3 regions of the Corallincola platygyrae genome follow, and region 1 is predicted to be linked to each of the others. Evidence: predicted binding sites of a transcription regulator. Region 1 holds the regulator's gene; each other region holds the start of a gene.

Region 1 (10,442 bases):
ACGTGCTAAACAGATAGCGCATTCATTAGAAGCGGGCCAGCATCACCCTATCGCAAAAGCAATTTCTAGATATTGTAAAGAGCAACCAATATTGCCAGCGACCGACCATCAGACAATTGTCGGCCAAGGCGTGAGTGCGGTTATTGATGGACAACGCTGGTACCTGGGCCGTCAGAAGTGGTTAGATGACTTGGGTATCAAATCTTCAGATCTTTATTACGGCTCGAATGCAGTGCTCGCTAATGACACAATAGCCATTGCGAGTTTTGATGTAGGTGACGCGCTAAGAAGCGATGTGTCGTCTTTATTAGGCAAGTTCAAAAAACTTGATATTCAGGCCACCGTGCTCACCGGTGATGATTCTGAGAGCCACTACCTTACGCTTTTGTCTGCAGGACTAAAACGCGATAACTATCACGGTGGCCAGCTTCCAGAGGACAAACTGTCTCATCTCAAATCGTTACAGGCTAAAGGTCATAAATGTATCGCGCTTGGTGATGGCATCAATGATGCGCCTCTACTAGCGGCAGCAGATTGCTCCGTTGCGATGGGCAGCGGTACGGATTTAGCAAAAGTGAGTGCAGATACCGTGCTGCCCAGCAACAAGCTCAGCGTGTTGCTGGCTGCATTGGAACTGGCTAAACGCACCGCAAGTATTACCAAACAAAACTTGGGCTGGGCGCTGGCATACAACCTGTTTATCATCCCGTTAGCAGTTAGCGGCTATATAGCGCCCTACTTTGCTGCGCTTGGCATGAGCCTGAGCAGCCTACTCGTGGTAAGTAACTCGATGAGGTTATTAAAAACCAAATGAGCATACTTTATATCTTGATCCCCATTGCCATCGTTTTTGTCTTTATCGCCATTGGCATTTTTGTCTGGGCAGTCAAGAGCAACCAATTTGAAGATCTTGAACGTCACGGCAGCGACATTCTGTTTGATGAAGATGAGCCGTCAAAAAGGGACAAACAATAGTGGAGCCACTGCTATATCAACTTGGCGCAGCATTTTCAGTTGGTCTTCTTAGCAGTGGACATTGCGCGGGCATGTGTGGCGGTCTCTCCGCGGCACTTCTATCCGGCTCAAACGAACGAACTTTTTTAAAGGCCCTGGCCTTATCTGCCGGCAGAGTTTTCAGTTACGCTGTGGCAGGTTTTCTGGTCGCACTCACGGCATCTGCTCTAACGCAACTAGCCGAAGCGAAGCACTGGATAGTGACAACCCAGATACTTGCCGGTGTCATGGTGATTTTAGCTGGGTTATACATTACAGGCTGGTACCGTGGCCTAACCTACATCGAGCGCGCAGGTGCAGGAATTTGGAAACGTCTTCAGCGTCTAGCAAAAGCTTTTTTGCCTATCCGTACGATTCCCACTGCATTCTGTTACGGCCTCGTTTGGGGATGGCTACCGTGCGGGCTTGTCTACAGCACGTTGACCTGGAATTTATCTGCAGAAGCGGCATGGCACGGCGCAGCCGTTATGTTTTGTTTCGGACTGGGTACGCTTCCATCTATGTTGTCCCTAGGCATGTTGGGAAACCGTGTTGCAAAACTATTAAGTAATCGAGGGTTTCGTAACCTCGCGGGAGGATTTGTGATCGCTTTGGGGTTGTTTACACTCTTATCCGCGCTTGATCGCAGCACTTGGTTCTAAACATGTGAAATTGAGTGTATCATTAATTAACTGAGATCAATTTTAGGTAAAGTATGGGATACGATAAAGCCAGTGGAGCAGCAGGCTCACGAGTTATGAACGGCGCGTGTGCGATTCATTGTCAAAACTGTAGTATCAGTCAGCTCTGCATACCCTTTACGCTAAATGAAAATGAACTCGACAAGCTTGACGAGATCATTGAACGTAAAAAGCCAATCCACAAAGGCGATGAGCTTTTCCAGGCCGGTGACGAACTAAAAGCGCTTTATGCCATTCGTTCGGGCACAGTTAAGAGCTATACCATCACTGAACAAGGCGAAGAGCAAATCACTGCTTTCCACCTTGCCGGTGATATCGTTGGCTTTGATGCAATCAACACGGGTCAGCATCAGAGCTTCGCACAAGCACTAGAAACCGCCATGGTCTGTGAAATTCCCTTCGAAACCTTGGATGATCTATCCGGCTCAATGCCAAAGCTGCGTCACCAGGTAATGCGACTGATGAGCAACGAAATTGTTGGTGACCAGGAAATGATCGTGCTGTTGAGCAAGAAAAGCGCAGAAGAACGTTTGGGTGCTTTTATCTACAGCCTTAGCCGCCGTTTTGGTGAGCGTGGTTTCTCTCCTAAAGAGTTCCGCCTAAGCATGACCCGAGGCGATATTGGTAACTACCTTGGTCTTACGGTTGAGACTATTTCACGCTTACTTGGTCGTTTCCAGAAGAGCGGAATGATAGAAGTAAAAGGCAAGTACATCACGGTACTTGACGACGATCAGCTCACTGAATTGGCGGGTGCGTCAAACGAATAAACATCTAAGTCGCTGGATCTTCTAATGGTTGATCCAGCGCAACCCTCCCCCCTATCACTTTCTCTCTAAAAGTCCTACATTTAACTACGAGCCCAGTGTTCTATCCTTAGCTCTGTTCTACTCTTTTAGGGTTTGGAGGATGTATGGCCAACTTCACATCAATTCTTGTTGTGGTTGATCCCACACGAAATGAACAGCCCGCGCTTAACCGAGCTGTTGAACTCGCCGTAAAGACCGGTGCAAGCCTGAAGGTCTTCCTAGCTATTTACGATTTCTCTTATGAAATGACCACTATGCTTTCGGGTGAAGAGCGTGAAGCGATGCGAAGTGGTGTTATTGCACAAAGAGAAGAGTGGTTGTCTGAACTAGTTGAGGCGTACAGCGATAAGTCGTTAACCATTCAGGTTAAAGTCGTATGGCATAACCGCCCCTTTGAATCAGTTATTGAAGAAGTGCTCAAAGATGGCCACGACATTATTATCAAAGCGACCCACGAACACGACAAGCTGAAATCCGTCATTTTCACCCCTACTGACTGGCACTTGATGCGTAAATCCCCTGTGCCCGTGCTTCTCGTTAAGCAACACGCCTGGCCTGCCAATGGCAATATTCTTGCGGCAGTGAATTCAGGAAGCGAAGAGGAAGCACATATATCCCTGAACGAACAGATCATTACTGAAGCCAACGATATGGCGGGCCTGCTGAAGGCCGACGTCCATTTGGTCAATACCTACCCCGGTACTCCTGTAAATATCGCCATCGAAATTCCAGAGTTTGATCCTAAGTCATATAACCAGGCAGTATGCGACCATCATGTCAAAGAGTTGCATAGGGAAGCGGAAAAACATGGCGTTTGTACCGCAAATTGCCACGTCAAAGAAGGTTTGCCTGAAGACGTTATTCCCCGCCTGGCTGAAGAGCTTGATGCAGAGTTAGTTATCCTGGGTTCTGTTGGACGAACCGGACTTTCCGCTGCCCTTATCGGCAACACAGCGGAACATATTATCGATAGCCTTAACTGTGATGTTTTGGCCCTAAAACCAGAAGGATTTGTATCACCTATACAACTTGAATAAGTCGGCAATCCTGACGCAGCAGCACACCCTACACATAATTACTAAAAGGGGTGATTGCAATTATTCACACCTGTGTGAAACCTTGCAAAGGACGATAGCAATGAGAATCGAAGAAGGCGAAGCGCTGCTTGATCAACTAAAAGAAACAAAAAGCGCGTTTATAGAAAGTATTAAAGAGTGGGTCTCTGACCAACCAGAAGAGGCCTGTATCAAAACCCACCTCCCCATGGGACTGTATGCGACTATTTATGAAGGCCAGCCGAGAAAGTTCTTAGAGGGGGTTCAAGTCACCTGCGTTAGTGAGCAGGCTATCCAAGACTGGTTAAAACATATTCCTGACTCAGCATCGATGAAACAAGTGTTTTCCGAATGGTTTGGGAAATATGATTCGAATGAAACAACGCCCTTCCCCAGCCAGTCCTTAATCGCTTCCAACGACGCCATTATCTTCGGTGAATACTCAATGGAATATAGCGACATGCAGCTGGTTGAACTGTTGCAGCTTTATCGCTTTTTTATAAAGGTTTATCCGCAAAAGGTGTGCCCTCAGGTAGAACAACCTGCCGTAACATCATCTCTGAGTTTAAAACGCATGACGGTTGCGCCGTTTAAGTTCGCCCGTCGTTTTGCTGGTGCCCACCGCTAACAGCATTTGTTCCCATCTCAATTTGGTTTGATAAGGCCTTACTAAATAGGCCTTATCAAGTCGTGTTCCTAGCCGTATAATACGCGCCCTCAAAGTGATGTGGAACAATTCAGATGGCAACCCCAAAAGCACAATACAACGCCAACAAGCTTCAAAAGCGGTTACGTAATGCCGTTGGTCGCGCGATAGCCGACTTCAATATGATTGAAGATGGTGATCGTGTGATGGTGTGCTTATCCGGCGGTAAAGACAGCTACACCATGCTGGAGATCTTAGGCTCTCTGCAAAAGAGTGCACCCATCCACTTCGATTTGGTCGCGGTAAACCTGGACCAAAAGCAACCAGGTTTCCCCGAGGATGTTTTACCCGCTTATCTTGACTCGCTTGATATCGAATACAAGATCGTCGAAGAAGATACCTACAGTATTGTGAAAGACAAAGTGCCGGAAGGTAAAACCACCTGCTCGCTCTGCAGCCGATTAAGACGGGGTGTGCTTTACCGGACAGCGAAAGAACTTGGTATTACCAAGATTGCACTTGGGCATCACAGAGATGACATTCTGGAGACACTGTTTTTGAACATGTTCTTTGGTGGGAAACTAAAATCGATGCCGCCAAAATTGGTTAGCGATAACGGTGAACATGTGGTTATTCGCCCGCTTGCATACTGTCGAGAAAAGGACATCATTCCTTTTGCAGAACAGAAACAGTTTCCCATCATTCCATGTAACCTATGTGGTTCTCAAGAGAACCTGCAGCGTAAACAGGTAAAAGCCATGCTTAATGAGTGGGACAAACGATTTCCTGGCCGCATAGAAACCATGTTCCGAGCTATGCAGAATGTGGTCCCCTCCCATCTCGCCGACCCATCACTGTTCGACTTTGCAACGATAAAAGCCACCGGCACGCCTGTCGAAAATGGCGATACGGCATTTGACCGAGAGTCTTTTGAAGACACATCGATGACGTCGCCGGAGTTCCAGCCAGTGCAAACATTGGACGTTGTAGAAGTCAGATAGTACAGACAGGGCAGTCAGTAAAAAGGCGCCTACTGGTGCCTTTCTACTTTGTTGCTAACCACAATGAAATTCTTGATGGTTGAGAAGAAAAGTGCAAACTACCCATCTCGCTTAGTTGCTTGAGACTAATGAGTTGCTGTTCAGACACCTCACCTTGTTCAATTTCAGCGCCACTAGCGCTCAAATATGAAACACTCGAAGGCACCTCAAAATCTACAGTAATCCCCTGCTGGTTTGGCAATAAAATACTTCCGACACCAGCAAAGTCGCGCATCAATGCATACAGTTGTTCCGCTTTGTTCTTTAGATCCTGACTGCGATAATCAGTTTGCGGGCGCTTTAGCTCAAGTGAAATGCTTAATTCACAGGCTGATTCGGATTCAACGGTAACGAACGCTTTATCAGAATAGAGCTGTTTCTCATAGGGAATATACAAACGGCCCTTAGCTGTATATACAAGAGGTAACTCATAGTTTTTATTAAAGATTCGCCCACCTGTAATATCACAAGGCTGATCTTTGGCATTGACCTTATAAAAATAGAAACCCACATCGCTATCTGCATAATTGCCTTTATAGAGCACTTTTAAACGCTGATAGAAAGGCTTGTATTCCATGGTGACCGATTCGAAGCTTTCTCCCAAGGCCTGCTGCATCGGTAGAAGACAGCATAGCGACAGCACCACTAGTTTTGACTTTATCATTGCGTGACAACCTCTCGAATCAATCCCTGGTTCTGCCGCAACATCGCTTGAAGCTCATCGACGTAGGCTTCACCTCGCTCTGAATATGCAGTTAGTCCCTCAAACAATGAACTCGCCTCAACTAAATTACCCTGTTGATGGGCGATAAAGCGAAGGTCCCGAAGGTGTTTGTATGAGGGATGAGTATTGAGATTTTTGAAATAAGCCGAGATGGCTTGCTCCATGTTGCTAAATGCCGCAACCTCATGAACTGCGTTTTCATCACGATGCTTTGGCACCAAGCCACACCCCTTTTTGAAACACCAGAGGCCGAAAAGGTTATTGCCTTCCCTCGCAAATCTGGAAGTACCCCACCCGGACTCATTAGCCGCTTGGATCAAAACGAACTCTAAAGGGAGAATGTCCAAACGCTTTAGCAATGCGTCGAGGCTTTCAACTGACAGGTCGAACCTATCAAGGCGGTACGCGACTGCAACAGCCTGCAACCTATACAACGTTTGATTTGAAAGGTGCCCTTTTGACTCCAGCTCATCACGCATCTTTAAGATTTGCAACCGCTCTTGGGTGATGCGGCCATTAAGCGCTTCTACATAAGGCGCCAGATAAGCAAAAAACGCTCGTTTTCTTGCCTTAGTATCTGAAATCTCTGCAAAAACAGGCAACCTAGTTTCCTGAACCTGCTCGCCACTCGCTTGGCTTGTAATCTGGTAGTGACGATGCAGCCAAACCATTAACAGCAGGCTAAACGAAACAACTAGAACACCTGCTATGAAAACCTTATCTCTCTTAACCATACGACTTAACTGGTTCAATACGCTTTTAGCTGTTAGAAGTTAGGCAGAAAAACTGCCCTGATCGTCGCTGGTGCTGTCAGACGGTACGTTTTCCGGCTCCTGCTCCAACTCCTTGAAAATCTCTTGATACATAAATCCTTTAGCGTAGTAGAGCATGGGTAGCCCCCAAATCAGCACCAAGCTGAATGCCAAAGTACCTTTAACTGCATCCATACCCTCTCCTGACATGTAGACTGCCATTGGCAAAGCGCCCACCGCCAGTACAGGTGTGATTGCCAGAAAGACTAAGAATACTTTGAACCACTGATGGTGTGCAGCGCGAATAGAAATAATCACCGACTGCATCGGAGATAGCCCTTTTTCCAGCATTAGCATCAAGGCAAAAGTAGTGCCTACCGCAATATAAATGCCGGGAAGAATCAGCAGTATCAATCCCACTTGCACAAGGAAAGTAATGATCACCTGAACCAATGCCAGCGGCGCAAAATACTTGAGGAAGTTAAACATGTCGGTCACTGCGATGGGGCCACCTCGCGTGCGCCTTAGAGCCATCATATCGAGCCCGGCCCAAAACGGCGCAGCCACAAGCGTAGCGACCAGATTACCAATACCACTCATACTCTGGTTATCTTCTGCGCCACCACCAAACATCATGACGATCCCGTACTGAACGCCAATGCTTACCGCCATCGCAAACACGAAGCCAATAATCACAGCTAACTTGTCTGCCTTGGTAACTTCCCAGCTTTGCTTTAAAACGGACTTAACACTGAACGTGTATTTGCCTGAAATGGCGCGTTGAATGACAGGGTTGTTTTTAGGATCGTTGAACATCAGCATCTAATCAGAGTTATTGTTGGCGGCAATTATATAGACCTGTGCAAGATGAAGATAGCGGTACACTTTCAAACAAGCTAATCGCCATACTCTCGCAGTCAAACCAGGTTATCTCGGTAAATGCAGCGCGCCTGAACCTGACACAAAGTTTGTATCAAGCAGACTGAAACGCCCACTATAGTGCCCTTCTGCGGTTGATATGTTGAGTACGCCATCGCTGAGGTCCAGAGACCATCGGTGGTTTAATAACTCTTCGTCTTCCAGTGCCTTAACTAACGCACGTTCGATAACCCAAACATCTGCGCCTTGATAGTGGTGTGGTTTGAAAGCGTCATCAGTCACTTCGTCGTCAAACATCAGCAGATGAAAAGTCTGGTAAGTGTTGATAAGGCGTTTTATCCGGTGCTCACCAGTTATACCTAGCACAACCCCCAATGCCGCATCATCGGTATATATATCGGGTAGCTCAGCGCTATCCAGATGGTGAGAGAAACGCAGTTCAGCTTCATGAAACAATGCGAAAGCCAACAGGCGAAGATAAAGGTGATCGGTCACCTCCATATGGTCCAGGGAAAGTGTCGTATGGCATTTGTAATACCGACCTTCGTCTTCCAGGGAGACGTCTGCGTGTAGTTTATGAACCAGCGTTTTATCTGACACCTTGCTCCCCAAAAACCTTGATTAACCTGCAGCTGCGAACAGATCAATTAACAACTTGCCCGCAATAATCCACAAAGCAATACCGGTTACCCGCTCAAGCCAATGGCTTTTTTCTCGCAACTTACTACGGAACTTAGGGCTGCCGATAAACCAAGCCAGCAGACTGAACCATGCAGCCGTTGCGATAGCCATATATACGCCGTAGAACAGCTTAACGATTAGCTGTCTCTCAGGAGAGATAACGACGGCAAACAACGCAATGAAAAACAGTGTAGCTTTCGGGTTTAACCCGTTTGTCAGCAACCCTTTAATATACGCCCCCTGATGCGCATTCGCGGCTTGTTCCTGTGATTCGCTACCTGCACTTTCACCCAGTGGTTTCGCAGTGATCCCTCCCCAGCCCAAGTAAGCCAGATAGGCTGCAGCGATGACTGTAAACCCGTTTAACAGCATTGGGGATTGATTAAACAGTACTGATACACCTGCTAATGACAGTGCAACATGCCAGAGTATGGCTGTACCCACGCCCAACGCCGTGACTATCGCAACGCGCCGGCCTTGCCGAATAGCCGTTTGTGTCACAACAGCAAAATCAGGCCCCGGGCTTGCGACCGCAAGACCGTGAACTAGAACGATGGTTAAAAACTCGGGAAACCAATTGTGCATATAAAAATTTACTGCGGCAGCGCCTGAAAATAGTCAACAAACTCCGGCACGAGCGTACCCGCAGGTCCGTAATATGTATAGTCAAAATCGGTGCTGCCGGAAGATGGCTCAAGGTTCAACTCCAACGTTACTGCACCATTGAGCTTAGCTTCGCGGCAAAACCCCGCGGCAGGATAAACATTCCCGGAGGTGCCAATAGAGATGAATAATTCACAGCCTGCTAATGCCTGGTAAATGCGATCCATCTCCATTGGCATTTCACCAAACCAGACAATGTCCGGCCGCAATGTTTCTCTCAAGCCGCAGCAATCGCAAGTGTCTCGTTCAGTTAAGGTCAATGGTGCAGGGTAAACTTGCCCCGTCACCTCACACCGTATTTTCAACAACTCACCATGCATATGTACTAACGATTTTTGGCCAGCGCGCTCATGAAGGTCATCGACATTTTGTGTGACAACCAGAAGCTCACCGCCTACCAGTGACTCCAATGCCGCCAACGCATCGTGTGCGGAGTTTGGATGAGTGGTATCAGCAAGCAATTGTTCACGCCGGGCGTTGTAAAACTGGTGAACTAACGCAGGATCTCGTGCAAAACCTTCTGGCGTCGCTACATCTTCTATACGGTGATCTTCCCACAAGCCGTCCGAAGCCCTGAAAGTGCGAATACCCGACTCTTGTGAAATACCAGCACCTGTTAGCACAACAACGTTACTTGGACGCCTGCTAAACGGTAGCGAAAACTTTGTCATAACCCCTCCTTAGTGGTTTCAGCTTATCACCGGTTCCCAAAGTCGTTAATCGCGCTAGGTCACGTAATTCCCTAATTTTAGATACAAAAAAGCCCGCAAATGCGGGCTTATTCGAATCAGCGCATATTGCGCAATGCTTCGATCCGTTTATCCAATGGCGGGTGACTCATAAATAGCTCCGCCATGCTTTTCTTGCCGTTAATACCAAAGGCGGCAAGTTGGCCATCGAGCTGAGACTCCGGGGCAGGCTGCTTTAATCGTTCAAGGGCAGCGATCATCTTATGCTTACCTACCAGCTTTGCAGATCCCTCATCGGCCCTGAATTCACGTTGGCGCGAGAACCACATGACGATGGTGCTGGCGAGAATACCGAACACGAGTTCCAGTACCATGACCACACCAAAGTAGGCTAAACCACCGAGACCACCGCCCTCTTCATCCCCGCGGAGGAAGTTATCGATAATGCTGGCAACGATACGCGCAAAGAAGATAACGAAGGTGTTCACGACACCTTGAATCAAACTCATGGTCACCATGTCGCCATTGGCAATGTGGCTCACTTCATGGGCAAGTACGGCCTCGGCTTCATCTCGTGTCATGTTGTTGAGCAGACCGACACTGACAGCAACAAGTGCATCGTTACGCTTCATACCAGTCGCGAACGCATTGACTTCCTGGCCTGGATAGATGGCCACTTCCGGCATACCAATGCCCGCCTGAGCGGCCTGACGTTGCACTGTTTCCAGCAACCAGCGTTCAGTCTCATTGGCGGGTTGAGTAATCACCTGGGCGCCAGTAGATCGCTTCGCCATCCATTTTGATATCGCC
Region 2 (10,442 bases), on a different contig from region 1:
ATTCGGCTGGCGTTTTTACCAGGACGGCCAGATCTCTGCCAAAGAAACAGCATCAGATGGTTATCAAGCGTTACAAACGACGATTGATGCTAAGGGCTATGAAGCAGCACCTGAGCTGCAGGCATTCATCGATGGTAATAAGGGTAACAACTACAGCCTGATGGCCGCTTTACAACTGGCTAAACTGTCGGTTGATAACGACAAACTGGCTGAAGCTGAAGCGCAGTTCAGTTATGTGATTGCCAATGCTAAAGCTGATAACCCATTGTACCCAGTAGCGGTTATGCGTCTGGCTCGCCTGCAACTGAGTCAGCAGGAACTCGATGCAGCCATCACAACACTTGAGTCTAACAAGCTGGATGCGGCATTTACCGCTGCGGTTGAAGAGCTCAAAGGTGATGTTTACGTTGCCCAGGGCGTTGTTGAAAAAGCCCGCGTTGCTTATCAGGCTGCTGTTGATGCCGGTGGTTTTGAAGTTAACGAACAGCTGCAAAGCAAAATCAATCAGCTCGCTGTGATAGAAGCAGCAGAGTAGGGGGCTTGATGGGTCAGTTAAGCAAAGCGCTGTTGTTTGCTGCCAGTATCTTGGCACTGTCTGGTTGTTCTCTGTGGGGCGATGATGAAGACGAAATCAAAGTCGCCGAACTGCCTGAAATCGAAGAGCAGTTCGAACCCGACGTAGTTTGGGACTATCAGGTTGGCGATGGTGTTGAGCACTACTACTCCCGTCTCCGCCCTGCCGTAGCCTACGGCAATTTGTATGCGGCCAGCCGATTTGGTGATGTGGTGGCGCTAGACCTGGAAACCGGAGATGAGGTTTGGGAGCAAGACGTCACACGGAAAAAACCAGGTTGGCTGTTTGACGAACGAATCAATGCCATGGTCTCTGGCGGTATTACCGCTCGCTATAAGCAGATCTTTTTCGGTACAGAAAAAGGGCGCGTGATCTCGCTTGATGCTGAGACCGGAGAGTTGCTGTGGGATGTCGAGGTCGACGCCGAAGTTTTAGCTCCACCAACCGTGGACCAGAGTGTTGTGGTGGTGAATACCGGCAGCGGTAAACTGTTTGGGTTAGATGCTGCCAGCGGTGAAAAACTCTGGACGTTCCAACAGGAGCTACCATCACTCACGCTAAGAGGTGTCAGCTCTGCGGCAACAGCACAAGGCGGCATTATTCTTGGTAAAGCCAATGGCAAGATTGCTGCACTATCTATCACCAATGGTATTGAGTTCTGGGAACAGGATGCCGCGCCACCAAAAACCGGTAGCGATCTCGACCGAATTGTTGATGTCGATGCTGATCCTTTGGTTGTTGCGGGCACTATCTATGCGGTTGCCTACAACGGATATCTGCAGGCCTTAGAAATGCGCAGTGGTCGTGCTCTGTGGCAGCGTGAGTACTCCTCTTATCGAGGCTTCAGCATTGATGGTTTCAATCTATATTTGAGTGACTATAAAGGGCATGTATATGCCATTGACCGTCGCACAGGTTTGGAGCTTTGGAGTAATCGTGAGCTCGAAAACCGTGGTGTCACTGAACCAGTCCCTTTTGGCAACTACGTTGTAGTTGGTGACTTTGAAAGCTACCTGCATTGGTTAGATCCTAAATCTGGCGCGCTGGTGGCGCGCTTGGAAGTGGGTGATGACGGTTTATACTCATCTGCAGTGGTAGCTGGTGAGACGCTGTATGTGCAGTCTCGAGATGGAACAGTTAGCGCTGTTCGTATGCCCTGACCGGTAGAGTTATTTTGCTCAGAACCCCGGCGATGCCGGGGTTTTTTGCTATTTAAATGAGGTTATAAATGACACCTGTGTTGGCTTTGGTTGGACGTCCTAATGTTGGTAAGTCCACCCTGTTTAACCGCCTGACCCGCACCAGAGACGCCTTGGTGGCTGACTTTCCTGGACTGACCCGGGACCGAAAATATGGCCAGGCAAGCTACCGAGATATGGAATACCTGGTGATAGATACTGGCGGTATTCACGGTGGTGAAGAGGGCATTGATGCTGAAATGGCCGATCAGTCTATGCAGGCGATAGAAGAAGCCGATGCAGTGCTGTTTCTGGTCGATGCCCGTGCCGGTGTTACCAGTGCTGATGAAGCTATCGCTGAACATCTTCGTCGCCAGGACAAGCCTGTGTTTCTGGTCGCTAACAAAATCGATGGAGTTGATGCTGACGTAGTTACTGCCGATTTCTATAGTCTGGCTCTCGGCGATATCCATGGTATCGCCGCTGCGCATGGCCGTGGTGTCACTCAGTTGTTGGATCAGGCATTTGCTCCGTTTCTCGAAGAGATGGCTGCTCTGCACCAAGAGTCAGAGGAAGATGATGAGTGGGCTGACGGTGAGTTTGGAGATGACGAGCAGGCGGTTGAAGAAGACGCTGAACGCCAACCGTTCGAAGATATGCCAATCAAATTGGCCATTATCGGCCGTCCGAATGTTGGTAAGTCGACGTTAACCAACCGTATTTTGGGTGAAGAGCGTGTGGTTGTGTACGACATGCCTGGCACCACCCGAGATTCGATCTATATTCCGATGGAACGGGATGAACAGGAATATGTATTGATCGACACCGCAGGTGTCCGTCGTCGTGGCAAAGTGACCGAAGCGGTTGAGAAATTCTCCGTAATCAAAACCCTGAAAGCCATTGAGGATGCCAATGTGGTTTTGTTGGTGTTGGATGCGAGAGAGGGGATCTCCGATCAGGATTTGAGCATTCTGGGTTTTGCGCTTAATGCCGGTCGATCGCTGGTGCTGGCGGTGAATAAGTGGGACGGCCTTGATCAGGTAGTAAAAGATGATCTTAAACGCGAGTTGGATCGCCGGTTAGGGTTTATCGACTTCGCGCGATTGCACTTCATTTCTGCATTGCACGGCACGGGTGTAGGACACTTGTTCGAATCGGTACAGGAAGCTTATCAGTCGGCAACCAAGCGCATTAACACGTCCATGTTGACCCGTATCCTGAAAGGTGCGGTTGAGGATCATAACCCTCCTATGGTGCAGGGGCGTCGAATTAAACTTCGTTATGCTCACGCGGGCGGGTATAACCCACCGATAATCGTGATACATGGCAACCAGCTTAGTGGTTTGCCTGAATCATATCGTCGCTACTTGATGAATTACTATCGCCGTTCGTTGGGAATTATGGGAACGCCTATTCGCATCGAATACCGAGAAGGCGTGAATCCATTTGCTGGTAAGAAACAGGAACTAACCAAGTCTCAGCAACACAAACGTCGTCGGATGATGAAGTTTCATAAAAAGAAATAGTACTTAATCAAGGGCCACATTCGTGGCCCTTGTTACACTTAAAGAATAGATTGATTCAAAGCGAGAAATTCGATGTCCCATGCTCACTGTCCTGACTGTCATGGTCTGTTGCAAGCTGAAGACAAAACCTTCCATTGTGCAAATTGTCAGCAAGATTTTTCCCAGCGTATTAATTGTGATGTTTGTGGCGAAGAGGTCGAAACCCTTAAAGCGTGTGGCGCTGTCGACTATTTCTGCAATCACTGCCAGTCACTCAAATCCAAGTCAAAAGTTGTTCGGAGCTATCACAAATTGTCGCAATAAATTTGCAACATTTAGGCATCTCTGCTAATAATTATTCACTATGAAAGCATTTATAGTCACTTTTTCTTCTGAGACCCGCCGACGCCGTGCACTGGACAGCGCGTAGTTCGGTTATTAGTTCCTAATAGATTTCTTGACTGGACGCCGCGGCTACATTTTGTACCGCGGTTTTTTTATGTGTAGGACACACGGTATGCCGCGGGCACATGGTACCCAAAACACTTCGTGGGGCATGCTAACGTGCAGGAGCGGCGATGTGTAGGACACACGGTACCCAATAAACTTTTCGTGAGGCATGCCTGTTCGGAAGGGCTGCTTGCCAGGAGGAAACTTATGTCGTCACTGATTCATCTGCTAGATAAACCAGAAGTTCATTTTGTCTCGGGTCTGGGGGATTGGCTGGTAGGCAGTGACGAGCGACGATACCTGGATTTTGTTCAGGGATGGGCGGTTAACTGTTTGGGACATGCATACCCTCAGCTGGCTGACGCAGTAAGCCAGCAGGCACATAGGTTATTCACACCCAGCCCTGCTTATCATAACGACAAAGTGATGCAATTAGCGGATAAGCTGACAACACTCTCTGGGCTGGACAGAGCTAACTTTGTGAACTCAGGCGCTGAGGCAAACGAGGCGGCCATCAAGCTTGCGAGAAAATGGGGGCAGCTGCATAAGAAGGGCGCTTATCGCATGATCACATTCAAAGATGGTTTTCATGGCCGCACACTGGCAACCATGTCCGCCTCTGGTAAACCTGCATTTGGTCCGCTATTCGAACCCAAAGTGGATGGTTTTGATAAGGTGCGGTTTAACGATCTGAGTGCGGTTGAGGCAATGCTGAGTGATGATCACGTTGCCATTATGCTGGAGTTGATCCAAGGGGAGGGTGGCGTTGTTGAGGCATCAAAAGAGTTTGTGCTTGGACTAAGAGTCTTATGTGACAAACACAAATTGCTGCTCATCATCGATGAGGTACAGACCGGAATTGGTCGTACAGGAGAGCTTTTTGCCTACCAACATTATGGTATCAAGCCAGACATCCTTACGTTAGGCAAAGGTCTCGGTGGGGGCATCCCAATCGCAGCGATGGTGGCCCAGGAGCACTGCCTATGCTTTTCACCCGGCGATCAAGGAAGTACATTCGGCGGCAACCCCTTGTCTGCAGCGGCAGGATTGGCTGTGTTGGAAGAGGTAGCGGCGCCCTCATTCCTGGCAAATGTTCGTCGCCAGGCTGAAAAACTCCGGAGTTTGCTGACGCAGATCTCTGACGATTTTGAGTTGGGCCATGTCTATGGTCGCGGTTTGTTGTTGGCCCTGAATACTCATGGCTCACATCAGGTGGATGCCCATGAAATTGAGAAGAGGGCATTCCAGGAATGCCTGTTGGTGAATGGGTTACGACCACACTTGCTGAGGGTGATGCCTGCGTTAAACGTGACTGATGAAGCTTTGTTGGTGTTTGATCAGAAATTACGTCGGGTTCTGCAAAGTTGCTCTTAACGTTGAATGTTTACCTGATCACAAATCTGTTCGCTGGGCTTTCGCTGTGACCGTTTGATTGATTTCGGTCAGTTTGTGGCGCCAATGTCTGCATAGGATGGGAGGGTATCTTCCTGTGCGGAGAATAAGCATGGAACTGTGGATGGATTTGCTGTTTGGTGACGCGATCGGTCTGATGTCTATGGCTGTAGTTATTGCGACTGTGGTGTTGCTCGGCTATTACGCCTGGATGTTCATATCAAAAGCGATGAAAGAACCTCCAGCCGACGATTCGACCTGCTAAGGCTCTCCCTGGGCCTGACATATGGGTTAACACATAGTCGCAATGTGTTAGCCCGAACTCTATGCTTCAATCACTACCGGAGTGGCGCGTTTTGTGCGCTTTTTTTACATGGTAACTTTAATTTCCAGTGTTACTAGCGATGCCTTTGCGTTCGCAGCAACAAACTCTTTTGTTCGCTCAATATGATTGTTGGTTGCGATTGAGAGCTAACTCAAAAACACGAGCCAGAGCTGCTACAGTGCCCGGGAAAGACTTGTCTTTATCTACCATTCACATAGACTGGCACAGCCTGAAATTAACAAGTTATTAACTAAAACGGTTTGCCATCTGCATGAGAGCTAAATTTGTTCAGCACTGTGTGCTGTCCTTCTGGCTATTTGTGATTATTTTCTCGCAGAAAACTGTGGCGGTTGAACTTGTTCAAATTCATCTCGAACCCCATTTTGCCGCAGCTATCGCGGACGTAGAAGCAAAGCCTGTTCAATCTCTCCCACAGCTGGAGGTTGCTTTTGAGCGGGCCGACTCGACGGACAAAAAATCCCGCGTTGCCTATCTGCTTGGGCGCGCATATGCAGCGGTCGGTCAACCCGAACAATCACTGGCGTACTATCAGGAAAGCCGTGAGTTATCGTTGGCAATTAATGATGATGAACTGATACATCGTGCTGATTATGGCATTGCGTCTATCTATCTTTATCATGACAACCCTTTGGTGGCCCTTGATATATTCAAACGACTACGTATCAGTGACGAAAAACGCGGCAATCTGCGCCGGCTCGGGTCTACTTTAAACAACATTGGTGTCAGCTATCGCCTACTGGGTAAGCCAGATCTGGCTATGCAGTATTTCATTGAGGCGCTGGTATACAAGGAACAATACGAAAACCCCATTTCAGTGGCGAGAACCCTGACCAATATCGGTGAGATACAGCTCGATCTCTCGCAGCTACAAAACGCTCGTCAGCGCTTATTGCAGGCAGAGCAGATCTTTGCCGAACACAAACGTGGCAACGACCTGATGCGTGTATACAGTTTGATTGGCAACATCGATGCCCAAGAGGGTGAGTACGATGCCGCAATGAGTCGCTATAAGTCGGCATTAGATTATTACCAAAAACACGGACCGGAGAGTGCTTTAGCGACTGCCTATCAAAACATCGCAGATATCTATGCGCGAAAGAAGCAGATAGATCGCTCCATTGAGCTGTTTGAAAAAGCGTTAGAACTTTCCGATAACCTGAGTGCAGGAGCTATCAGCCCTGAGATAGCTGTGCGTTTAGGGGAGGCATATCTTGGCAAAGGTATGCCTGAAAAAGCGATGCAGATTTATCAGCAGGCGCTGGCGCAGGTAGAGAAACGGGCACTGGTTGCCTATCGAGCTGAACTTTATCTCGGGCTTTCAAATGCAAGCGAAGCGTTAGGCGACTATCAGCAAGCCCTTACTTACCTTAGACAATACCAAACGAGTGCGTTGGGGCTGCAAAGCTCCGAAATGCGAAAACAAGCCCAAGAACTTCATCAAAAATTTGATGTTGCTGAGAAAGAAGCCTCCATCAGGTTGCTTGAGCAGGAGAATGCACTGCGAGAAACCGAGCTTGCGGCACAAGCTTATCAACGTAATTTTTGGCTGTCTGGCAGTTTATTGTTGCTATTGGCTATCTCGTTTCTCGCCTATTTTCAGCGTAGTAAGCGAAAATTGGCAGCTAACAAGGCGGATGTAACAGAAACCATTCTGGAAAAGAAAAGGGCGCTCTTTGCCAACATCAGCCATGAATTCCGCACGCCTCTGACACTGATACTTGGCCCATTACATCAATTGAAATCGAATCAAGTCACATCAGAAAAGCGTGGTCAGTTATTGGAACAGATCGAGCTTAACGCCAATCGTATGTTACGAATGGTAGAGCAGGTGTTGCAACTGGCTAAGATGGAAGCTCAAGGAGATAAAGAAGCTAAGCTGGTATTGCTTGATCAAGTTGTTAGCCAGACGATTTTGGAAATCCGACCGCTTTTCGAACAGAAATCTATTGTGCTGAGTTCGTCAATAGCACCCGATTGTTCTGTGCTGGGTGAAACCGAACTACTTGAAAAAGTGGTTACTAACTTACTCAGCAACGCTGTTAAATACACCCCAGAAAATGGCCATGTCGCCATATCGCTATCAGCTAGAGACGACCAACTTACTTTGATCGTCAGCGATAGCGGTATTGGTATGACGGATGAAGCTAAAGCCAAGGTTTTTGACCGCTTTGTTCGTGCGCACACCGAGGTCGAGGGGGCTCCGGGCGTTGGGATCGGACTGGCATTGGTGAAAGAGATTATCGATGCACATAAAGGCTCAATCTCAGTTTCCAGTCGCGTCAATGAGGGCACCAAGTTCACGGTCGTAATGCCCCGTTACCAAAGCTTAGATAAATGGGTAAAAAGTGACGCCGGTGATTCAACGCCAGTAATGACATCTGATTCCTCAGCTCCTCAACCAAACATAGCGTCAATACAGAGACAGGAAGAGAGTGCGGAGTCGGTTCCCTCTAGGTTGAAGGTGTTGATCATTGATGACCATCCTGAAATGGTCGCAATGGTGGCTGATATTTTATCTGCCGAGTATGACTGTCTTACCGAAACCGACAGCGAGAAAGCGGTGGAGACAGCAATTGAACAGGTTCCTGATCTGGTCATCACTGATTTGATGATGCCGGTACTTGATGGGTTTGAAGTTAGTCATAAGTTGCGAGAGCACACGGCTACCAGCCATATTCCTCTTATTATGCTGACGGCTAAAGGCGATGATGATAGCCGTTTGAAAGCCTGGCAAAGTGATATAGATGCCTATATATCAAAGCCGTTTAATCCCGAAGAACTGTTGCTCAGGTGTGCCGGCCTGATCAAAGTGCGCCGGATCGTCGCCAGTCACTTGCAATTGAGTACTGGCGGTAAACCGCTGTTATCACTGCAACCAACTGCTGCCAGTGATGACAAGGTTGTTCAAGAATCAGCGGAATCTGATGTACCTAATTCCGCCGTGACAACGCGGGATAAACTGTTTATCGAACGATTGGAATCTGTTGTTAACAAGCATTACTCCCATCCTGATTTTGATAAGGCCACTATTGCCAGTGCAGTTGCTATGAGTGAGCGTCAGCTACAGCGGAAAATGCAGGCATTATTTGGTCAAACGCCAACGGATTATGTCCGCAGTTTTCGTCTGGCTCTGGCATCTGAAGCTCTTAAAGCGGGTGAAGCTGTTACTCAGGTTGCGGCGACCGTAGGATTCTCATCGCCGGCCTATTTCAGTCAGTGCTTTAAACAAAAGTTTGGCATCAGCCCAAGTGAATTTATCAGGCAAAGCCAGGCATAAAATTCTCTGGCCGTTAGCATTCAGCGAGCGGCTTTTTTCCAACGTGTTCGCCGTATTAGTCTTTTTTCAGCCGCTGAAGTCATCTCCCAAGGCTTATCTCGGAAATCAGCATGCTAAACAAGCGTCTGTCTGTGTCCATAAAGGAGAAATGCTGGCTTTAGCTTTTCGGACATAGGGATCAGACGTCCGACATAGTCTAGAAATACGGACATTCTGGTGTCCGAAATCTTAAAACAGCTTCATTTAATCGAAAAATCTAACGCTTGCAACTATTTGAAATTATTAGTTTTACATCGTTTGTCCGTTATTTGTTAGTTCCTGTCCGATAGTTGAATGCCGAAATTCATTTCCAAACCTAATCTATGTCCAACATTTCGCACCGAGCGCTAATTATTCAGTTTTCTAGTGGCGGTGACAAAGATGCTTGGAGAAGGATATGGAGATGGTCTGGATTTGGAGAGGCGTTCTCAACTGTGCAGCCGCAAGTGCCTTTATCGGGCTGTTGGTGATGTTTGGAGAAGCTGACAATGTGGTCAAGGTCTGTGGTGAAAACGCTCGAATTCTGGCGGCTGAAGAGATTTCGAAAAACAGTTTTTTTGGCGCGGCAGAGACCATCGAGGAATCCAGCATCTACGAGTGCCGTCATGATGGCGAGACGGTTGGGTTTATTCAAAGTGACCAACTTTGGGTCGACTGTAAAAAGAGCTGCTCTGTACTTCTATCCAGCGAAGGACTTTCAGGGGATTTGACCCTTTACCGTGTCGATCGTCGGAACGACAGCTGGCATGAGATCCATACCTGGCACGGTGCGGCCAAATACATCAGTCGCATCAATGTAAATGGTTCAGCTTATGACGATGTCATTGTCATAGATGATGATATGACCCGCTGTATAGATGTTCGTATGGACGGATTGTCAGGCAAAGATTTGCTCAAAGGTGGTTGTGGCAATGATTTGATATACGGCAGTGGTGGCGACGACATGATCCTGGCTCAGACCGGCAATGACGAAATCTACGGTGGTACAGGGAATGACAGGATCTGGGCTGGTCATGGTGCTGACGAAATCTTTGGTCAGGCGGGAAGAGACATCATCCACGGCGCAGACAGCAATGATTTTGTTCAGGGGGTTGATGGCGAAGGTCTGTTTTTGGGCGAGCCTGGAAACTTGAGCCTCAGTGGCTTACTAGAGAAGCAGGCGGTTCGATTAAAGCAAAGGCAACTGCTTTCTTCTGCCTCGCTATCTGGTTCTGAAAGCCTGGACTTTGAATAGCTACATCAACATTTAGCCTTGAGGCTGACACAGAATATAAGGACCGAATTATAACGATAAGAGTGATTCCACGCGCATTGATGGCGGCCAGGGAGGCCGCCTTTTTTTTGTGTGTATTCTGACGTTGTTTGTTTACCCCTTCCCACAATAACATCGGTCACTTCACATTCTGAACATACAGAGTGGTTTGCCCGAGGCAGCATGATCGAAGTCCATTTCTAATCTGATTTTCTGAACTATCCTGATCGCAGTTTGTTAGAACAAGAAATGGAGGGCCTCGATGCCTTTTAATAGCAGTGCAATTCAAGAGATGAATGTTCTTTGCCGTTTTAACCTGGACTCAATGCAAAACGGCATTAAAGTTCATCACGATGCTTCGCCAGAGGTGGTAGAAGCGACCAAGCGTCTGTTTGACAAAGGGTTAGTAACCTTGCCTGATGGTGGTTA
Region 3 (10,442 bases), on a different contig from region 1:
TATCTGCGCGGGTGTTAGTAAACGAAAAGCTCAGATCATTAAAGTCGAATGGGCCGTTAAACAGGTCTTCAAAGCTCACTAAAGTCTCACCCGGCTGCCACTCAGACTGGACCCGTGCATGGGCTTGGCCGTCTGGATTGCGTGTGCTGTCGCCGGTGAAAAACTGATAGCTGGTGTCATTGACGTTTAATCTGAAGATCAGCTCGTCACCCGCGTCAAATGAGCCCAGATCCAGCGTATCGCCAATATTCGACGCGTGATTGTTAAAGATAAATAGGTCGTTGCTGGTATCGCCATCGTCACCCGGGTTGCCAAACGCATCTAGCATCAGATACAGGTCGTTGCTGTAATCTGCTGAATTTCCAAGATAAGTCGCAACCACAGAACCCGTCTGCTTCACCACCACGCCCAGTCCTTCAGTGCCGGGATCTGCAATGGGAAAAGCAAAAGCGAGTTTGCAGGTCAGCATAAGTGGGAGTGCGGTAAGCGAGATCAGTGATTTCATTTTAATATCCATAACTACAACATCAGTAAGCGGATAAAAACCATAAAGAAAAAATGGTTAAATTTCGAGCTGAAGTGTTTAAAATTTGAACCAAGCTCAAATTAAAGTTATTCCTAAACAAAGAGTTAGGCACATCCATGGAACAGCGCCAAACAGAGCATCTGTTTGTATATGGCACACTGATGCCGGGCGAAAGCAATCACCATTACCTGCAATCGGTTCCGGGTAAATGGCAACCGGCGGCTGTTATTGGTTGTTTTGCAAAGAGTGGTAGTGGCATCAACCGTGGATATCCGGTGCTACGTTTATCGGGTGCTAATTTATCGGGTATACATGTTGAGCGGGTGGAGGGCTGGTTACTTAGTTCAAAACAACTCAGGTTTTTGTGGCCCAGATTGGATAGGTTTGAAGGGCCTGGCTATCGACGCGTGCGATGTTTGGCAATAGTAAGAGCGGGCACCGAAGTGCCCGCTTGGATATATGAATCTTTATTCGGGCCCTAGCCCAGAACAACTGCTGTTAATAGTACTTCAGGTCCTGCACCTTGCCCCAGAATACGCGGTAGGAGAAAAAGGTGTAGAGCAGGATCACTGGCACCACCACAATCGCCCCCCACAGAATAAACTGCAGGCTTTCCGGCGCACTGGCTGACTCCCAGATGGTCAGCTTACCCGGCACGATATATGGGAAGAAGCTGTACCCCAGACCGCTGAAGCAGAACATAAAGATAAACATAGCGCCGATAAACGGCAGCCAGCAGCCTTTGTCCTCATCCAGTGGGAAACGCTTAAGCACCTGGTCAACCACCGCAAACAGGGCAAAACAAACCACAGGGATCGCCCAAACAAACAGCGCATTCGGGAAGCTCAACCAACGATTGAGAATATCTGGGTTAACCAATGGATTCATCGCACATACCGCCAGTACCCCAGAAAAACAGATCCAGCCAGCACGGCGTGCCCATCTTGCAGCACGCAATTGCAGCTCGTCAGAGGTTTTCATCACCAACCAGGCGGCGCCGATGTAGCAGTATGCTGCGGCGACACCAAAGGCCGCCAAGGCGCTAAACATATAAGCGGTTAGGCTATGCTCGAAGCCCATCACGTACATACCCAGCATATAACCCTGGGCAAGAGCGGTTATCAATGAACCTGCCTTAAAGGTCTTATCCCATGTTGGTTTGTTGGAAACCGCCACTTTGGCGCGAAAGTCGAAAGCGACACCACGCATAATCAGGCCGATTAACATGATAGCCGCTGGGATATATAGCTCTTTCAGGACCACGGAGTGAGCTTCAGGGAAGGCGATTAGCAGCAGACCAATGGCCAGTACCAGCCAGGTTTCATTGGCATCCCAGAACGGACCAATGGATGCGATCATACTGTCTGCCTGGGCTTCATTTTCCAGCGGCAGCATGATACCAACCCCCAGATCATAACCATCCAGAATGGCGTAGATAAGCACTGCCAGCCCCATCAGGCCGACAAAAATAGCGGGTAACCAATCTGCTGGGATCATGCTTTGCCTCCTTCAACTGCAGGCGTAGTTGATTTGTTATCCAGTTGGTGGAAGTTGGGATTCTCTTCCGGGCTGATCTCTTCAATCTCAATCGCCCTGCGTGCCATCAGGAACAAGGTACGTATGTATGCCACTAACAACACTGCGTAGGTGACCATGTACAGGGTGAAACTGAACCAGACTTTACCGGGTGGCACATCTGTGACGGCGTCTTGAATTGTGAGAACGCCCGTTACGATCCAAGGCTGACGACCAATTTCGGTGACGTACCAGCCAGCCAGAGTGGCGACCCAGCCAGCAAAGGTCATCACAACCAAACCTTTGAGTAACCAGGGGGAAAGCTCACCTTTGCGTTTAAGTTGCCATACGCCAATCCAGGCGGCGGCAATCATCAGGATGCCTATACCTACCATGACCCGGAATGAGTAGAAGACGGGGGCCACTGGCGGGTGGTCATCTCCAAATTCACTGATCCCTTTGATTTCACCATCCAGATCGTGGGTCAGGATCAGGCTGGCCATTTTCGGAATACCGATCTCAAAATGGTTGGTCTGATTCTCCTGATCTGGAATGGCAAACAGCAGCAGTGGTGCACCTTTCTCTGTATGCCAAACCCCTTCCATCGCAGCGATTTTTTGCGGCTGATGTTCAAGGGTGTTCAGACCATGGAAGTCTCCAACCACCGCTTGGGCAGGGGCCAAAATCGCGGCAAATATCAGGCTGGTTTTAAGAGTCAGTCTTGGCCCGCGCTTGTCATCGCCTTTGAGGATGCGATAGGCAGAGATCCCTGCCATCAGGAAACACGCGGTAAGGCCGGACGAAATCAGTACGTGGGTTAATCGATAAGGAAACGATGGATTAAAGATGATTGCCCACCAATCGACGGCGTGAGCGACGCCTTCACGCATCTCAAAGCCCACAGGTGTTTGCATCCAGGAATTCAGCGCAATAATCCAGAATGCTGACATGGTTGTGCCCAGTGCAACCAGAGCCGTAGCCAGGGTATGCAACCACGGTGGGACTCGGTTGATACCAAACAGCATAATGCCGAGGAAGGTTGCTTCAAGGAAGAAAGCTGTCAGCACCTCGTAACCCAGTAGCGGTCCGGCAATGTTACCAACTTTCTCCATAAAGCCAGGCCAGTTAGTACCGAACTGGAAACTCATGGTGATGCCGCTGACGACGCCGAGGGCAAAGGAAAGTGCGAAGATTTTCACCCAAAAACGGTAGGCACGCATCCACACCGGATCTTTGGAGAAATCGAAGCGGATTTTGAAATACATTAGCAACCAGCACAGTGCGATCGTGATGCTGGGAAAGAGGATATGAAAGCTAATATTGGCCGCGAACTGTATTCGGGAAAGCAGCAGCGTATCTAACATAGCGTTACCTTAGAAATTCTGGGGTGTTAAAACCCCAAGGTCACCAAATGAAATGTGTCAGCCTTTATCAGCGCTGCCACGTTTGAACTTTTCTGAAATATCGAGCACTTTGCTCACCCCTGCGCCCAAACGCATCAGCGTATTTAGCTTCTCTGGGCTCAGGCGTTGCAGCTCGGCGCTCCACTGGGTAATGGTTTCCAGCAAGTCGTGAATTTCCGTGACACGCTCGCGGGCATAACGCTCTGGTGGCGCTTCATTAGTGTCATCCATGATGTTGTTGCGAAGCAGCGATAACGTAGGATCTATCTCACGCTTGCGTCGCTCTTCGAATACCGTGTTGGCCATATCCCAAATAGAGCCTGCCGCAGCGTAATACTCCTTTCTGTCCCCAGGCAAATGGCGAAGTTGGATCAGCCGCCACGACTGCAATTCTTTAAGGCCCATGCTGACGTTGCCCCGTGAAACATTGAGCGCTTCACGGATCTGATCAGCGTTGAGCGCGTCTTCGCTCAACACGATCAGAGCCAGCATCTGGCCTACGGTGCGATTGAATCCCCAGCGGCTCCCCATCTCCCCAAAGTGGAGAACCAAAGACTCAATCATGGGTGTCATTTTCATAGTTTTTATAGTTTCAGAAATTTCTGAAAATTATAAACAGAAATTGACATGGATCAATATGCAGAATAGGGCTAGTTGTAGGAAGAAGTTACTAACGGAAGGGATATTGGGGGTAAGTTGGCGCTAAAATCTTCTAACCTACAGCTATATTGCGAGAATTATTTTTTCTGAAGGTAAGGCTAACAGATACCAAGGACGCTGACCTACTGAGTGTGAGAGGCAGTAGATAGCGCCATTGTCACTTAGTTAGCTACTCTAGCCCCTGATACAGGGTATCTATCCAGCGGTGCTCATCAATAAATCGCCACGACCAGGACTTCCACTCCGTGGGTACGCCTTCTGCTTTTAGCGTCTCGGCGGATTTACCAGCGGCTTTTGATTTCTTCACCCAATCGATTTGTGTTTCTAACATTCGTATCTTGGTGGCCAGATCGGCTTTGGTAGCCAATGGTCCATGGCCTGGGATGATTTTGGTATTGTCATCAGTTTGCTGATAGATGGCTTTGACATTGTTCAGATAGCCCATCACAGAACCACCGCGTTTTAGGTCGATAAACGGGAATCTGCCGCTAAAAAACAGGTCGCCCATGTGCAGGACGTTGGCGTTTTTAAACCAGATAACACTGTCACCATCCGTATGGCCGCTGGGATAATGAACGACCCTGATGGTCTCGCCATTGAAGTGAAACGTAACCCCATCATCGTAAGTCACCACGGGCATGGCGGATCTGGGTAACTCGTTGTTCTCAGACAGGCGCTCTAATACAGCGTGATGAGCAAAAATGGTGGCCTGCTGGCCAAAGTGCGCATTGCCGCCTGTGTGGTCGCCATGAACGTGGGTATTGACCACAAACTTAAGTGGGTTGGGTGAAAGCTCTTTCAGTGCCGCCGCAATCTTATCCGCCAGGGGAGCATATTGGTCATCCACCATTAGCATGCCATCTTCTCCGGCAGATACCCCAATGTTTCCGCCACTTCCGGTCAGCATATAGATCCCGTTACCCAGTGAAGTCGTTGTTATCTTCACCTTGGCGAAGCGGTCATCTGCCTGGGCTGCAAACACAATAAGCAGCAGAGAGATAAAAGCTAGAATCTTCATTTGATACCCATACGTCTGTGGTTTATCCCTATGTCCAAGATAGGGGAAGTGGTTTGGAATAACAAAACCTTACGAGTTGTGGCGTGGTGAAGATCATCAGTGCGACAGGCAATAAAAAACCGCGCTAAGGCGCGGCTTTTTATTGGTAATTCAGACTACTTAACTTTCCATTGCAGCGTGTTGCCAGCATAGAAGGGCACCATAGGCTCGCCCGCAACATCTACGGTGTCAGGGATCTGCCAGGGGTCACGTACCAAAGTCACTGTGCCGGTATTGCGTGGCAGGCCATAAAAGTCTGGGCCGTTGAAGCTGGCAAAGGCTTCCAATTTATCCAGGGCACCAATCTGTTCAAAGATCTCTGCATACAGCTCAAGCGCAGCGGGTGCACTGTAACAACCGGCACAACCACAGGCGCTTTCTTTGGTATGCTTGAGGTGAGGAGCAGAGTCGGTGCCAAGGAAGAACTTATTAGAACCACTGGCAACGGCTTCTTGTAGCGCCTGCTGGTGGATATTGCGCTTCAGCACGGGCAGGCAGTAATTGTGGGGCTTGATGCCGCCAACCAGCAGGTGGTTTCGGTTGTACATCAGGTGCTGTGGTGTCACTGTCGCTGCGACGTTGGCATCTGAGGCAAACACAAACTCAGCAGCATCCTTAGTGGTGATATGTTCAAACACCACTTTCAGCTGTGGGAACTTAGCCACAATGTTGCTTAGGTGTTGATCTATAAACGCCTTTTCACGATCAAACACGTCGATCTCGTCAGCCGTGACTTCGCCGTGAACCAGCAGCAACAAGCCTACTTCTGCCATCGCTTCGAAGGTGGCATCTAAACCTGCCAGGTCCGTCACGCCGTGGGCTGAGTTGGTGGTCGCATTCGCTGGGTACAGTTTACAGGCTTTAACCAGGCCGCCGGCGGCCGCTTCCCGTACCATCTCTGGAGTGGTGTTGTCTGTGAGATACAGAGTCATCAATGGCGTGAAGTTACTCTCTGCAGGCGTCGCACCTTGAATACGCTCATAATATGCCTTGGCATCCGCAGGGGTGACTACCGGCGGCTGCAGGTTCGGCATAGCGATGGCACGCGAAAACACCCTGGCGGTTGCGGGAACGGCGGTATGCAGCATGGCGTCATCACGAAGGTGGATATGCCAATCGTCAGGCTGAATGATGGTCAAAGTATCGGACACACGCGACTCCTAGATGGAAAACGAATTGGACCAGTCTGTAGCTGGTTAGTTATCCAAATAGTGTAACCTGCCTGTTGCAACTTGTCTGTGGATCACAGAGTACAAAACGGCTTGAAGAGATTCGCATTGTTCACTTTTAAATCAGCAAACTCTGCTCTAATCTGCCTTTATCTACCGTGTTACTGAGGTTCTGGAGTTCTTGATGGCGATCGCAACTGGCGTATCGGAAAGTAAGGTGCTGGAAAACGTGGTGATCCCACCGCGCCCCGAAGTGTTGCTGCAGGTAAGTGAAGAGCTCAAGCAAAACGAGCCTGATATCAGGAAGATTGGCGACGCTATCGCCAAGGATGTCAGTATTTCGGCTGGTGTCCTTCAGGTTGTTAACTCCGCCGCCTATAAACGCGAAAAAACCATTGAGTCTATTCATCAGGCCGTTATGTTGCTAGGCATGAACCGGGTTTACGCCGTCGTGCGAGCGGTCGCTCTGCGAAACATGGTAGCGGACAGCTATCACCTCGAAGCATTCTGGGACACCGCATCCAATGTTGCCAACGCCTGTGTCATGGTCGCTGAAGGTTTGGGCATGGGAGATGAACTGGATAATGCCTATCTGATGGGCTTGTTCCATATGGCGGGTGTGCCGGTGATGATGCACAACTTCGCCGATTATGGTCGTGTCAAAGCCACCGCGGATTGCAGTGGTTGGGATGCCGTGGTTGAAGAGGAGATGGCCAGTTACGGCACCTCTCACATCGCTATCGGCGCCCGTTTAGCTGAGAAATGGCACCTACCAGAAGCCGTTGCTGAGGCTATCTATCTGCAGTATTCCCCTGAACAAAGCCTGATTGATGCAGATGCATCAGAAGGCTTGGTGAAGATGATTGTGGTTCTGAAGATTGCTCGCCAGGCAATCATGGTGGCAAGTGAAGCGCTGGTAACAGAGAATGACTGGCACCATTTTGCTGAACATGTGGCCGAGCGTTTAGGCTGGTCCGAGAGTGAATTGGAGCAGTTTGTAGAAACTCTGGCCAACAACCTGCGAGAAGAATAAGTCGCTTATCAAATCTGATTGATCAGCCATCTGTATATTTGTGGCTGTAAGTAAGGGTTTACATCCTTTGGACTGTAAACCCGGTGAAATCCCCACCTGGACTATCCTCATAAAGCGCCCACCCGCTTTAAAATAGCGGGCTAAAATTTGTCTTCTACCGGTCTTCTATGCCGGCGTCTCAGACGGGGTCTATCAATGAATCAGGCGTTTTTCGACCGACTGCAGCAGCAGTTACAGGAAGTTACCGAGCAGGGATTGTTTAAACAAGAACGCGTCATCACCAGTGCTCAACAAGCCGCGATCGCGGTAACCGGCGACCAGCAGGTACTTAACTTCTGTGCCAACAACTATTTGGGTTTGGCTAATCACCCACGCCTGATCGAAGCGGCTAAGTCAGCATTGGATAGCCATGGTTTTGGTATGGCATCTGTGCGCTTTATCTGTGGTACGCAAGACCTACATAAGCAGCTTGAGCGAGAGCTCTCTGATTTCCTGGGAATGGATGACGCTATCCTCTACAGCAGTTGTTTTGATGCCAATGGTGGTCTGTTTGAGACGCTACTTGGCCCAGAAGATGCCATTATCTCTGATGCCCTCAATCACGCCTCGATTATTGATGGTGTCCGCCTCTGTAAAGCCAAACGTTTCCGCTACAGCAACAACAATATGGCTGAGCTGGAAGCTTGTCTGAAGCAGGCGGATGAAGCGGGGGCTCGCACTAAGCTGATCGCGACTGATGGCGTGTTTTCAATGGACGGTGTTATTGCAGATCTGAAAGCAATCTGCGATCTGGCAGATAAGTATGATGCACTGGTGATGGTTGATGATTCTCACGCGGTGGGTTTTGTCGGCGAGCAGGGCCGCGGCAGCCACGAATATTGCGATGTGATGAGTCGTGTCGACATTATCACAGGCACCCTGGGTAAAGCGATGGGTGGAGCTTCAGGCGGATACACTGCAGCAAAACAGCCTGTGATCGACTGGTTACGTCAACGCAGTCGTCCTTACCTGTTCTCTAACTCGCTGGCGCCAGCCATTGTTGGGGCGTCACTCGAAGTACTTAAACTGCTCAAAGAGAGCGGCGAACTGCGGCTGAAACTCAATGAAAACGCCCGGTATTTCCGCGAGCGTATGCAAGCTGCCGGCTTTACCCTTGCTGGTGCCGACCATGCCATCATCCCAGTGATGTTGGGTGACGCCAAATTGGCCAGCCAGATGGCTGATGAGATGCTCAAGCGTGGTATTTATGTGGTTGGGTTCTCTTTCCCTGTCGTTCCTCAGGGGCAGGCAAGGATCCGTACTCAGATGTCAGCGGCGCACACCCGCGAGCAGCTTGACCAGGCTATCGATGCCTTTATCGAAGTCGGTAAAGAGTTGAAGGTGATCTCATGACCATGATGAAGGGGCTGGCTAAGCTCAAGGCGGAGCCGGGCATCTGGATGACAGAGGCGCCACTGCCAGAACTGGGCCACAATGACCTGCTGATTAAGATCCACAAAACCGCCATCTGTGGCACTGACTTGCATATCTATAAGTGGGATGAATGGTCGCAGAACACGATTCCCGTGCCCATGATTGTGGGCCATGAGTATGTTGGCGAAGTGGTTGCTATGGGCCAGGAGGTCCGTGGTTTCAGTGAAGGTGATCGCGTCTCTGGCGAGGGCCACATCACCTGTGGTCATTGTCGTAACTGCCGTGCTGGCCGCCGTCACTTGTGCCGTAATACCGTGGGTGTAGGGGTCAACCGACAGGGTGCATTTGCCGAGTACCTTGTGATCCCCGCTTATAACGCATTCAAGATCCCAGAAGGGATCAGTGATGAAATGGCATCGATCTTTGACCCGTTCGGTAATGCCGTGCATACCGCTCTGAGTTTTGACCTGGTCGGTGAGGATGTACTGATCACAGGCGCAGGCCCCATAGGCATTATGGCGGTAGCCATCGCCCGCCATTGTGGCGCACGCCATGTGGTGATTACTGACGTTAACGACTACCGATTGAACCTGGCGGCACAAATGGGGGCTTCCCGAGTGGTGAACGTCGCTAAGGAGTCATTGGCCGATGTTATGGTTGAACTGGGCATGACCGAAGGTTTTGATGTCGGCATGGAGATGTCCGGTGTGCCGAGTGCTTTTTCTGACATGCTGAGCAAGATGAACCATGGTGGCAAAGTCGCATTGCTTGGCATTCCGCCTTCCGATATGGCTATTGATTGGAATCAGGTGATCTTCAAAGGTCTGGTGATTAAAGGGATTTACGGTCGCGAGATGTTTGAAACCTGGTACAAGATGGCGAGCCTGCTGCAGTCAGGCTTGGATATCTCGCCAGTGATAACCCATAGAATGGATGTATCAGAATTCCAGCAGGGCTTTGACATTATGGCCTCTGGCCAATGTGGCAAGGTGATTTTGGATTGGGGTAAGTAAAGCCCGTTTTGCTCACAGAGCGAATGGCTTAAACCTGTGTCACACCCTCAGTCATAAAACTGCAGTACAGACTTGCTACTGTGCGCGCATCGAGTCGGACAACTATTCAGTCAACGATTAAAGGTGCGACATGTCATCACAGTCTCGAATCTGCCCTGAGTGCGAAGGCACAGGTATCTTCACTCTGGTGAGTCAACGCGGCATGGAAGGCTTGTACCGCGAGGTTATCGACTGTCCTGAGTGCCAGGGATCTGGTATTCAGCTTCAGCAACAGCACAAGTTGGTAAAGCCTCAATGGCAGACCATAAAGCACTCAGCGACTCCATCGCTTTCTGAAGCGGCTAAATAGCATTACTAAATAACTCTGTTGAGTTCTTGAAAGGAAGCGGTATCGCTTCTTTTTTCATTGTTTATCCCCATTTTTGCTAGGTGTTTATCAACACGAGTCTGGCGTACACTGCCTATGACTAATGGGTAGGTGTGGTATGACTGACTTCCAACATATTGATATTGAAAAAACTAAGTCGATGCTTGAAGCCGGCGAAGCGTTGGTGGTGGATATCAGAGATGACGCTTCGTTTAGTGCTGCCCACATTCCAGACTCGATTCAATTGAGTAATGGCAACCTCGCTCGTTTCATGGCTGAGGCGGAT

The links. The regulator FNR, encoded in region 1, switches genes on or off when oxygen is low (the NO sensors DNR and NnrR bind a similar motif). The targets are predictions, from matches to a motif close to TTGATCTAGATCAA.
Region 2: ABEA14_RS03725 (DUF3149 domain-containing protein) is a predicted target of FNR. The motif match lies at 5,140-5,153, and genes of this name have one in related genera.
Region 3: ABEA14_RS08430 (GbsR/MarR family transcriptional regulator) is a predicted target of FNR. The motif match lies at 4,067-4,080, and genes of this name have one in related genera.

Annotation. Positions count from the first base shown of each region.
Region 1 covers NZ_BAABLI010000014.1:127,585-138,026, reverse strand. The annotation lists gene ABEA14_RS11930 (heavy metal translocating P-type ATPase) at 1-814, shown strand, start outside; gene ccoS (cbb3-type cytochrome oxidase assembly protein CcoS) at 811-975, shown strand; gene ABEA14_RS11920 (sulfite exporter TauE/SafE family protein) at 975-1,655, shown strand; gene fnr (fumarate/nitrate reduction transcriptional regulator Fnr) at 1,751-2,464, shown strand; gene uspE (universal stress protein UspE) at 2,608-3,540, shown strand; gene ABEA14_RS11905 (hypothetical protein) at 3,641-4,186, shown strand; gene ttcA (tRNA 2-thiocytidine(32) synthetase TtcA) at 4,300-5,205, shown strand; gene ABEA14_RS11895 (DUF2987 domain-containing protein) at 5,249-5,860, opposite strand; gene ABEA14_RS11890 (glucosaminidase domain-containing protein) at 5,905-6,570, opposite strand; gene ABEA14_RS11885 (YciC family protein) at 6,742-7,536, opposite strand; gene ABEA14_RS11880 (YaeQ family protein) at 7,648-8,199, opposite strand; gene ABEA14_RS11875 (LysE family translocator) at 8,221-8,865, opposite strand; gene cobB (Sir2 family NAD+-dependent deacetylase) at 8,874-9,614, opposite strand; gene htpX (protease HtpX) at 9,731-10,442, opposite strand, start outside.
Region 2 covers NZ_BAABLI010000005.1:241,137-251,578, forward strand. The annotation lists gene ABEA14_RS03700 (YfgM family protein) at 1-535, shown strand, start outside; gene bamB (outer membrane protein assembly factor BamB) at 544-1,734, shown strand; gene der (ribosome biogenesis GTPase Der) at 1,803-3,278, shown strand; gene ABEA14_RS03715 (zinc ribbon domain-containing protein) at 3,351-3,581, shown strand; gene ABEA14_RS03720 (acetylornithine transaminase) at 3,915-5,081, shown strand; gene ABEA14_RS03725 (DUF3149 domain-containing protein) at 5,212-5,364, shown strand; gene ABEA14_RS03730 (tetratricopeptide repeat protein) at 5,696-8,722, shown strand; gene ABEA14_RS03735 (calcium-binding protein) at 9,165-9,995, shown strand; gene ABEA14_RS03740 (TIGR02647 family protein) at 10,276-10,442, shown strand, end outside.
Region 3 covers NZ_BAABLI010000009.1:60,960-71,401, forward strand. The annotation lists gene ABEA14_RS08410 (hypothetical protein) at 1-505, opposite strand, end outside; gene ABEA14_RS08415 (gamma-glutamylcyclotransferase family protein) at 643-1,008, shown strand; gene cydB (cytochrome d ubiquinol oxidase subunit II) at 1,025-2,023, opposite strand; gene ABEA14_RS08425 (cytochrome ubiquinol oxidase subunit I) at 2,020-3,405, opposite strand; gene ABEA14_RS08430 (GbsR/MarR family transcriptional regulator) at 3,463-4,023, opposite strand; gene ABEA14_RS08435 (MBL fold metallo-hydrolase) at 4,274-5,122, opposite strand; gene pyrC (dihydroorotase) at 5,278-6,312, opposite strand; gene ABEA14_RS08445 (HDOD domain-containing protein) at 6,515-7,363, shown strand; gene ABEA14_RS08450 (glycine C-acetyltransferase) at 7,559-8,755, shown strand; gene tdh (L-threonine 3-dehydrogenase) at 8,761-9,789, shown strand; gene ABEA14_RS08460 (hypothetical protein) at 9,920-10,138, shown strand; gene glpE (thiosulfate sulfurtransferase GlpE) at 10,275-10,442, shown strand, end outside.